Linked DNA regions of Thalassoglobus sp. JC818. The protein of the gene in region 1 binds, or shares a complex with, the protein of each later gene. Links are inferred from orthologs where the notes say so. Each region holds a gene or a part of one and is shown in the gene's direction. Other genes may lie near its edges.

Region 1 (5,447 bases):
CGACGCTGATGTTCTTCTCTTCGGAAGCGGTCCAAACTCTCTCGATTTAAATCGGAATCAGCCTGGAGCAAGTTGCTCATTTCGCTTGAGCGTCTCACTCATACAAATGCTGATTTCGCTCGTGCGAGCCAGTGCCAACCGAATTGGAAGATCCTCTAGAAGTGACTCTTTGAGTAGAGCTTTCGGAGGTTTGCGGATTCTTTGGTGAACTCTCCGGTATTGATGTCGACCATCTCCAGCGTGAGGAGGTAATCCCGCTGGTACTTCTTGTTGTCGCGTGTCGTTCCGGATGTCAGTTTTGCGAAGAGCAGGTAATCGAACGGCTGATTGAGTTTCTGCATGACACTCAAGTACAGCTGTTGATTGTCAGGAAGGAAGAGATCGTCGGGGCGAAGTCGTGTTTCTCGAAGCCCTGCCTCGACGTATCGTCTGCTGATCGATCCGTACAATTCCGACTGCGACAACATTGTGTCGATGTGTTCGAAGATCTGCTCTTTGAAGTCACCGATCTCCTCGGAGCTGCGGTTCTCAACTCCGACAAAGCAGATGCGTTTCTTGCCAGTAGGCATCCCGTTCATAGAGGCCTGTTGGATTTCTTGCACCTGGCGACCCATCAACCGACCGACAGCTTCGTCGATGAGTGGCTTCCAAGTTTCCGCACCAGCTTCGTGCGAACCGACAGCATCGGCGTCGAAATCTGTCAGGACGGTTGCCTTTTGCGATCCGCGACAGCCATATGTCCAGATGGAGAAGCTGCCAGCTGTGAAAAGAAAGAATTGTCGCCGATCCATGGCTACCTCTTGCTGTGATTGGTGAATCACTTTGTTCGATTTTGCGTTGCGAATTCTACGTGTTTGTCGAGGCTCACAATAGATCGGTTCATCGATCCGACAGGCGTCTCGAGGATCGCAGGCAAGACCTGCCGGAGAGCATGGACGGTGGAGCTTTGGGGGGAGATTCGCCGCGGTGTTGTCAATGTGACGACGTCTTTTCCGAGGTGGTTGTGAAAGCCTCGGCTTAAGCTCTCAGGCGTGACGTCAGATTTACTGAATCTGAGACCGTGAATCTTTTTGACAGTCTTTGTTGTCAAAAGTGTGGAATCCCGTATACTCGGGACGTGTTCTTTCGATTCTTTGATTGATTTCTCACCCATGTCGCGTGACCAGACAGATCATGAATTCTTAAGCGTGCTGCAGAGACAATCTCCTGCCACGATTCAGAGTTTGTGTGATTCGATAGGGATCACAGCCACAGCGGTTCGTCAGAAGCTGATGAGGTTTCAGGCAGCTGGTTTGGTCGATCGAAAACTGTCGCGGCAGGAGCGAGGTCGGCCCAGCTATACGTATCATCTTACTGCGGCAGGACTTAAGGAACTGGGAGACGATCACGCGGAGATCGCAGCCATTCTCTGGAAGCAGATTATGGTGATTTCGGACGAGAATGTCCGGAAGAGTGTTCTGAATGGTGTGAAAGAATCGTTGGTTGAGCGGTTTGGAGCTTGTCGCGATGGAAGCAGTTTAGCGAGCAGGTTACAGCTTCTCACGAGCCAACTGGCTGAACAGGGATTCGAACTTGAATACGCCAGCAATAGCGACACAGACGGCCTCCCCATCCTGAGGGAGTATAACTGTCCGTATCATGAACTGGCTGCAGAAGATCCGTCGATTTGCGATCTCGAACAATCAGTCTTTTCAGAGCTGTTGGGTGTGCCAGTCGAGTTGTCGTCCTGTCGGTTGGACGGCCATCGATGTTGTGAATTCCAAGTCGGAGAGTAACGACTCAAACGAGATCAGATGTCAGTTAGAGGATTCGACCCATTAAGACAGCTGGGTCAGCTTGTAACTGACAAAAAACCCGTCGACAATTCCGCCTGTTGAGGAGTTTTTGAGTCACCAGTTTTGAGAGATCGGCGGAGAGAGTTGTGTTCGTCAGAACGACAGATTAGTAATGACTTTGAGGGCGTTTTGTAATCGCGGTTTTTGACCTGCACACCTATTTCAATGCTTCCGATCATTAAGGATACCGTACAATGACATGGATCGAAGGTCGATTCGAAGAGAACGTCATCACGACGAGTCTGGAACAGGCGATGAACTGGGCAAAGCAGTCCAGTGTGTGGCCGATGACGTTCGGATTGGCGTGTTGTGCGATTGAAATGATGGCAACCGGAGCGAGCCGGTACGACATCGACCGCTTCGGAGCGGGGGCATTCCGAGCGACTCCACGTCAGGCGGACCTGATGATCGTGGCCGGAACAGTGACTCACAAAATGGCCAGCCGCGTGCGTCGTCTGTACGAGCAGATGCCTGATCCCAAATACGTGATCGCCATGGGGGCGTGTACTGTCGGTGGTGGTCCTTACTTCAAGTACGGTTACCACGTCGTGAAAGGTGTCGACCTAGTCGTGCCTGTCGACGTTTACGTTCCCGGGTGCCCTCCTCGTCCAGAGGCACTTCTGGAAGGCGTGATGCGAATCCAGGACAAGATTCGCATGAAGAAAATTACTCGAGGCGCGGAAGATTCACTTCCTGTTCCTCACCATTCCGGATACGTCAAAGAGCCGGAAATCGTCCTTGCCTGATTCGTCGACTTGTCGACTTTTGTTTATTTAGATTTGTGATTGCGAAACCATGTCCAGCTTGTTGAAGATCGAAGACCTGCATGTTTCTGTCGGGGAAACCGAAATCCTGAAAGGCGTCAATCTTGAGATTCGCCAGGGAGAGATTCATGCATTGATGGGACCAAACGGGTCCGGAAAAAGCACGCTGGCATACGCTCTCGTGGGACATCCAAAATACGAAATCACTGGCGGCTCGATCTCGATCGACGGGACTGACGTTCTCGACCTCGATCCAGCGGAGCGAGCCCGCCTCGGGATGTTTCTTGCGTTTCAGTATCCTGTCACAATTCCCGGCGTAAAAGTCGCAGACTTCCTCCGGCACGCGATCAGCAACGTTCGTAACCCCGATCGTAAAGAAGGTGAAGAGCTGATGCCGATGCGGGAGTTCCGAACCGAGCTCCGCAACACGATGCAAGAGTTGAACATCGACGCCGAATTCGCCCGACGATACCTCAATGATGGATTTTCCGGCGGTGAAAAGAAGCGAATGGAAATTCTTCAGCTGGCAATGCTCAAGCCGCGATTCGCGATTCTCGATGAAACAGATTCCGGCCTCGACAGTGATGCTGTCCGGGTTGTCAGTGAAGGATTGAGCAAACTGTCCGGACCGCACATGGGTGTGTTGATTATCACTCACCATGAACGGCTTCTCGAATACAACGTTCCTCAATTTACTCACGTGATGCTTGCGGGGCGAATCGTGGAAACGGGTGATGCTTCGCTTGCTCATGATCTGCACAAAAACGGATACGCAGGCGTTCGCGAGCGACATCCAGAAGCTGCAGCAGAAGAGGATGCAGCCCAGGAAGAAACGACTTCCGTCTAACGGAAGCGTCTCTTCTGCAACTCCTCAATTCCCGAGCGGATTATCGGGATTCGTCAGAGCGACTGGATTCGCACCGATCGTTCCGGGTAATTAGCCCGCCTCGTACTTCCTCATCAGCAATCCCGACTTTCAATCGGAGACGGCACCATGGCGACTACAGATACACTTGACTCTGATCTCGGCAACGACGGCAAAGCCGATGTCTCGATCGGAGATTATCAATACGGGTTCCACGATCCGACTGACAAATACTCGTTCACCTCGCAGAGAGGTCTCAACGCACAGATCGTTGCTCAGATTTCTGAGATGAAGAACGAGCCAGGCTGGATGACGGACTTCCGCTTGAAGTCCTATGAAATCTTCGAGTCGAAACCGATGCCCACTTGGGGCGGCGATATGTCGGGAATCGACTTCCAGAACATCTTCTACTACGTGCGTGCCAGTGATCGGCAGGAGAAGTCCTGGGACGATGTTCCGGAAGACATTCGAAAGACCTATGACCGACTGGGAATTCCAGAAGCGGAAAAGAAATATCTGGCCGGTGTGAAGGCTCAGTATGAGTCGGAAGTGGTCTACGGATCTCTGCAGGAAGACCTTGAAAAGCAAGGAGTCTTGTTCACTGACACAGACTCCGCGCTGCGTGATCACCCAGAAATCTTCAAGCAGTACTTTGGAACAATCATTCCGCCAAGCGACAACAAGTTCGCAGCTTTGAACAGTGCTGTGTGGTCCGGTGGATCGTTCATTTACGTTCCTCCTGGGGTCAACATTGACTTCCCGCTGCAGGCGTACTTCCGAATTAATACCCAGAACATGGGGCAGTTCGAGCGGACCCTGATCATCGTCGATGAAGGTGCGAACGTTCACTATGTCGAAGGGTGTACTGCTCCGACTTACAGTTCGGACTCGCTGCACTCTGCGGTTGTCGAAATTGTCGTCAAGCGCAAAGGACGGTGTCGGTACACGACGATTCAGAACTGGTCGAACAACGTCTATAACCTCGTCACCAAGCGAGCGATGGCATACGGCGATGCTCTGATGGAATGGATCGACGGAAACCTTGGGTCCAAGCTGACGATGAAGTATCCAGCCATCTACCTGATGGAACCGGGTGCTCGTGGCGAAACTCTTTCGATCGCTTTCGCGAGCGAAGGACAGCATCAAGATGCTGGTGCCAAGATGGTCCACTGTGCTCCGCACACCTCGAGTCGAATTATCTCGAAGTCGATCAGTAAAGACGGCGGACGAAGCAGCTACCGCGGGCTGGCGAAAGTTGAGAAAGGGGCGACAGACTGTAAAAGCAACGTCGTCTGTGACGCCTTGATCCTCGACTCACACAGCCGAAGCGACACGTATCCTTACATCGAAGTTGAGGAAGATGACGTCGCGATGGAGCACGAAGCTTCGGTCTCAAAGATTGCTGAAGAACAGCTTCTGTATCTGATGAGCCGTGGTCTGACTGAAGCGGAAGCTTCCGCGATGATCGTGACCGGCTTCATTGAGCCACTCGTCAAAGAGCTGCCGATGGAATATGCCGTCGAGATGAACCGTCTGATTGAACTGCAGATGGAAGGCAGCGTTGGTTAAACTCGCTTCCAGCCGATCTTAATGTGACAGGTTGCAGTTCTCTCTGAACTTCGATCGCAGAAAAAATCAAACACGGCAAGCACTTCAATGAGATGTGCTTGCCGTGTTTTTTATCGTTTGAATGGTCTTCCCAGCGAAGGTGAGAAATTCAAACGCTATAGCGCATTCTTGGATTTTCTGTGCACAATCTCGCACGAACAAGCACGGCCTTTTAACTTGTGAAACCGTGCAAGCGAGTGCACAGGAAAGAGCAACTTGCTCTACTGGCGTGAGGCGACTGTCTTGCCTGTGGCAGGTGCCACGACGACAGCGATTTCATCTGCGACTGTTTGCTCGGCTGTCAGAATCTGAATGACTCCGTCGACAGGTTCCGAGATCTGGAGCGAAGGCAACACGGCGGTTGTCTGCTCTGGT
Region 2 (2,983 bases), on another replicon or contig:
AGTTCGTCCGGATGGCGGTCGAATTCGAATTGAGTTTGAAGAATCGCCCCCTCGCACCTTTGACGCAGTTGTCATGGCGTTGCCTGCCTATCTGAGTGCATCAATTCTCGAGTCAGCCAGTCCGGAGCTTTCTTCAAGCTTGAGTGAGATTGACTACGCGAGTAGCGCGATTGTGGTTTCTGGTCATCAGCTTGACGACATTGAGCATCCGCTTGATGCGTTCGGGCTCGTGATCCCGCATCGAGAGCGAAGGCGGATTCTCGCGGTTTCATTTCTGAGCCGAAAGTTTCCCGATCGCGCACCTGATGGGCGAGTCGTTCTTCGCACCTTCGTCGGAGGAGCAATGCAGCCCGGCGAGGTGGAGTTTTCCGATGATCAGATCATGGACACAGTTCAGATCGAGCTGAAGTCAATTCTGGGAGTGCGCGGAAGACCGGACTTCATGAAGATTGTCAGATACAATCGTGCCATGCCTCAATACGAAGTTGGTCACTTGCAACGGGTTGAGCGTATTCGCAGTCAGGTTGATGAGCTTCAGGGAATCGCTTTGGCGGGGAACGCATTTATTGGCGTCGGGATTCCAGACTGTATCAAAAGTGGTGAAGAGGCAGCTGAAAAGGTCTGGGCAGATTCTTTCCAACCTCAGCAGTAGTGTTTGATTCGGGCGAGTCTGGGAAACTCTCTTCCCAACACCGGAAACGGCGATAGGGTCGCTTGAAGTCACCTGTCGCATCTGTCATAACTCTGGACTTCTGTTGGAGATTGACTCGCTGAATCCGTGCTGACGCAGAGAATTTCCTTCTCGAAGTGGCTGCAGGACTCGAACAGGCACCGTTGAATGAATCCCTTTCTCTTGGCAACATCAATCGAAAATTGGATTGACTCGGTCAGTTTCTGGCCCTTGTCTGTGTTGCCTGCTGCGGTTTGGGCAGCGATTGTCCATACGACACTCGTTGGCCTCTTCTTTGGTCTTCCGGCCTTTGTCTTTATCTGGGCAGAGCGAAAAGTTGCCGGTCGAATTCAGGACCGATTGGGACCGACGCGAGTCGGCGGCCGGTTCGGTTGGCTGCAGTCTCTCGCCGATGGTGTGAAGCTGATTCAGAAAGAAGATCTCGCTCCAAATGCCGCCGACGTGATGCTGTTTCGGCTGGCTCCTTACATTGTTGTGATTGCAGCTTTTTCTGCATTCATGTTCCTGCCATTCAGTGCAGGTCTCGTCGCAGTTGCAATGGATGCCGGGTTGTTTATCGCTCTGGCAGTCCTCTCTTTGGAGGTTCTGGGAATCGTGCTCGCTGGCTATGCGAGTGGTTCCAAGTGGTCTCTGTTCGGTGGAATGCGTGAAGCTGCCCAGATGGTCAGCTACGAAGTTCCACTGGGGATTACCGTTGTCATTCCAGTGGTCGTAGCTGGGACTCTGAATCTCGGAGAGATCGGTGCCCTGCAGTCAGGCGGAATTCAAAACTGGTTGATTTTCAGTAGCCCGTTTGCGTTCCTCGCCTTCTTTGTCTTCTTCACAGTCACACTCGCCAGTAACAAGCGGGCCCCATTCGACCTCGCGGAAGCTGAGAGTGAACTCGTCGGTGGATTTCATACTGAATATTCCGGAATGCGATGGTCGTTCTTCTTTCTTGCTGAATACGCAAGCATGTTCTTCGTTAGTGCACTGGGAGCACTTCTGTTCCTCGGTGGCTGGTGGACGGGGATTCCTCCGCTTGATGACTGGTTGCTTTCGACTGCTCAAACTTCTGTCGGCGGTGACTATCTTCTTCGAGTCTTCGGGTTGAAAGTGCTGATGGTGAAAGCGGCAATTCTGGTCTTTGTGCAGATCTGGATTCGCTGGACTTTGCCACGACTACGAATCGATCAGGTGATGACCACCTGCTTGAAATATCTTGTGCCGATGAGTTGCTTCCTGTTCCTGGGGGCTGTGATGTGGCCACTGATTCTGGCAGCTGCGATCGGACAAACATCGATCTGGTCACCAGTTGGTGATCGGATGCCACGTTCGCCACGTTCTGGGGAGCCTCAGGTTTCCGCTGAAGTTGAGGGGGACGAAACGGCAATGATTCGATGGAATGATCGGGACTCTCTCGTGACAGCGGGTCTCTCAACGGGAGAGGCAGAATAATGTCGACAGTACTGTTTACGATCTATGCTCTCGCTGCCTGCGGGGGCGCTCTGGCTGTCGTCCTGAGCCAAAATGTCGTGCGAATGGCTTTCTGGCTGGTGATCTCTCTGAGTTCAGTGGCTGGTTTGTTCTTTCTGCTCGGTGCCGATTTTGTCGGAGCGACACAGCTTCTGATTTATGTTGGCGGCACAGTTGTTCTGCTGATCTTCGGGGTGATGCTGACGTCAAGCGGTCCTTACGGAACGATTAAAAGTCAACCTGCTGAAGTTGTTCAGGCAGGAATTATCGGGATGGCCTTTCTGGCTCTCGTTGCTTCCACAGTTTTGTCTGTGAACTGGCAGGCGAACGAAGAGCGTCTCGCGAATGCAGCACATCAAGCTGCCCATGACCATGGTGATCATGGTCATGTTCATGAGGGCGAAGATGGCGCTATTGAGCGTGGCTACAATCCTGACGAATCTGGAAACACAACGCGAAGTTTGGGAACAGCGCTGTTGGGCGTGCGTTTCGACAAGGATCTTTCGCTGGAGTCTGAAGACGGTTCCGATCACGGACATACTCATGGCAACCATGAAGTCAGTGCCGGATATCTGTTGCCGTTCGAGATCGTTTCCGTGCATCTGTTGGTTGTCCTCGTCGGTGCTGCCTATCTGGCCCGTGCCAAGCGACGTGTCGACGTTGAGAATGCTTAACAGCAGAGGGAGAACATTGTGGAAAACGTCGGTCTGGAAATGTTTCTCGCTGTGTCCGCGGTCTTATTCGTCTGCGGTGTGGTGTGTATGACCACGAAGCGAAATGCCATCGGTGTTTTGATGGGCGTTGAGCTTGTGCTGAATGGGGCAAATCTCAATCTCG

Evidence for each region. Proteins that work in one complex are often made in the same cells at the same time.
Region 2: the proteins of AB1L42_RS10260 (region 1) and nuoH are in contact, whole or in part, in a crystal structure (PDB 6Y11), measured with the Thermus thermophilus proteins. The link is inferred for Thalassoglobus sp. JC818 from one-to-one orthologs. Residues at the interface, in WP_096411117.1 of Thermus thermophilus: Arg16, Glu17, Gly18, Leu24, Leu27, Val28, Trp30, Gly31, Arg32, Asn34, Ser35, Trp37, Thr54, Asp55, Ala56, Asp59, Ala61, Arg62, Phe63, Gly64, Glu66, Val67, Phe68, Arg69, Ala70, Ser71, Arg73, Gln74, Ala75, Asp76; in WP_096411122.1 of Thermus thermophilus: Arg36, Val44, Arg45, Met46, Gly47, Pro48, Asn49, Arg50, Val51, Leu57, Gln58, Ala61, Asp62, Ile64, Lys65, Ile67, Phe68, Lys69, Glu70, Ile72, Val74, Glu223, Ala224, Glu225, His233, Thr234, Glu235, Tyr236, Ser237, Trp241.

What each region holds. Positions count from the first base shown.
Region 1 is NZ_JBFEFI010000003.1:606,754-612,200, forward strand. The notes cover bases 997-3,805. They hold AB1L42_RS10260 (NADH-quinone oxidoreductase subunit B), read left to right. Parts: upstream 997-2,029; coding sequence 2,030-2,581; downstream 2,582-3,805. Other genes in these bases: AB1L42_RS10255 (transcriptional regulator), read left to right, coding at 1,152-1,775; sufC (Fe-S cluster assembly ATPase SufC), read left to right, coding at 2,631-3,446; sufB (Fe-S cluster assembly protein SufB), read left to right, coding at 3,594-3,805. In the rest of the region: AB1L42_RS10250 (penicillin-binding protein activator LpoB), read right to left, coding at 156-791; more of sufB, read left to right, coding at 3,806-5,033; AB1L42_RS10275 (hypothetical protein), read right to left, coding at 5,294-5,447. UniProt on the Escherichia coli protein: NDH-1 shuttles electrons from NADH, via FMN and iron-sulfur (Fe-S) centers, to quinones in the respiratory chain. The immediate electron acceptor for the enzyme in this species is ubiquinone.
Region 2 is NZ_JBFEFI010000002.1:466,727-469,709, forward strand. It holds nuoH (NADH-quinone oxidoreductase subunit NuoH), read left to right. Parts: upstream 1-838; coding sequence 839-2,128; downstream 2,129-2,983. Other genes in the region: hemG (protoporphyrinogen oxidase), read left to right, coding at 1-652; AB1L42_RS06285 (NADH-quinone oxidoreductase subunit J), read left to right, coding at 2,128-2,820; nuoK (NADH-quinone oxidoreductase subunit NuoK), read left to right, coding at 2,839-2,983. UniProt on the Escherichia coli protein: NDH-1 shuttles electrons from NADH, via FMN and iron-sulfur (Fe-S) centers, to quinones in the respiratory chain. The immediate electron acceptor for the enzyme in this species is believed to be ubiquinone.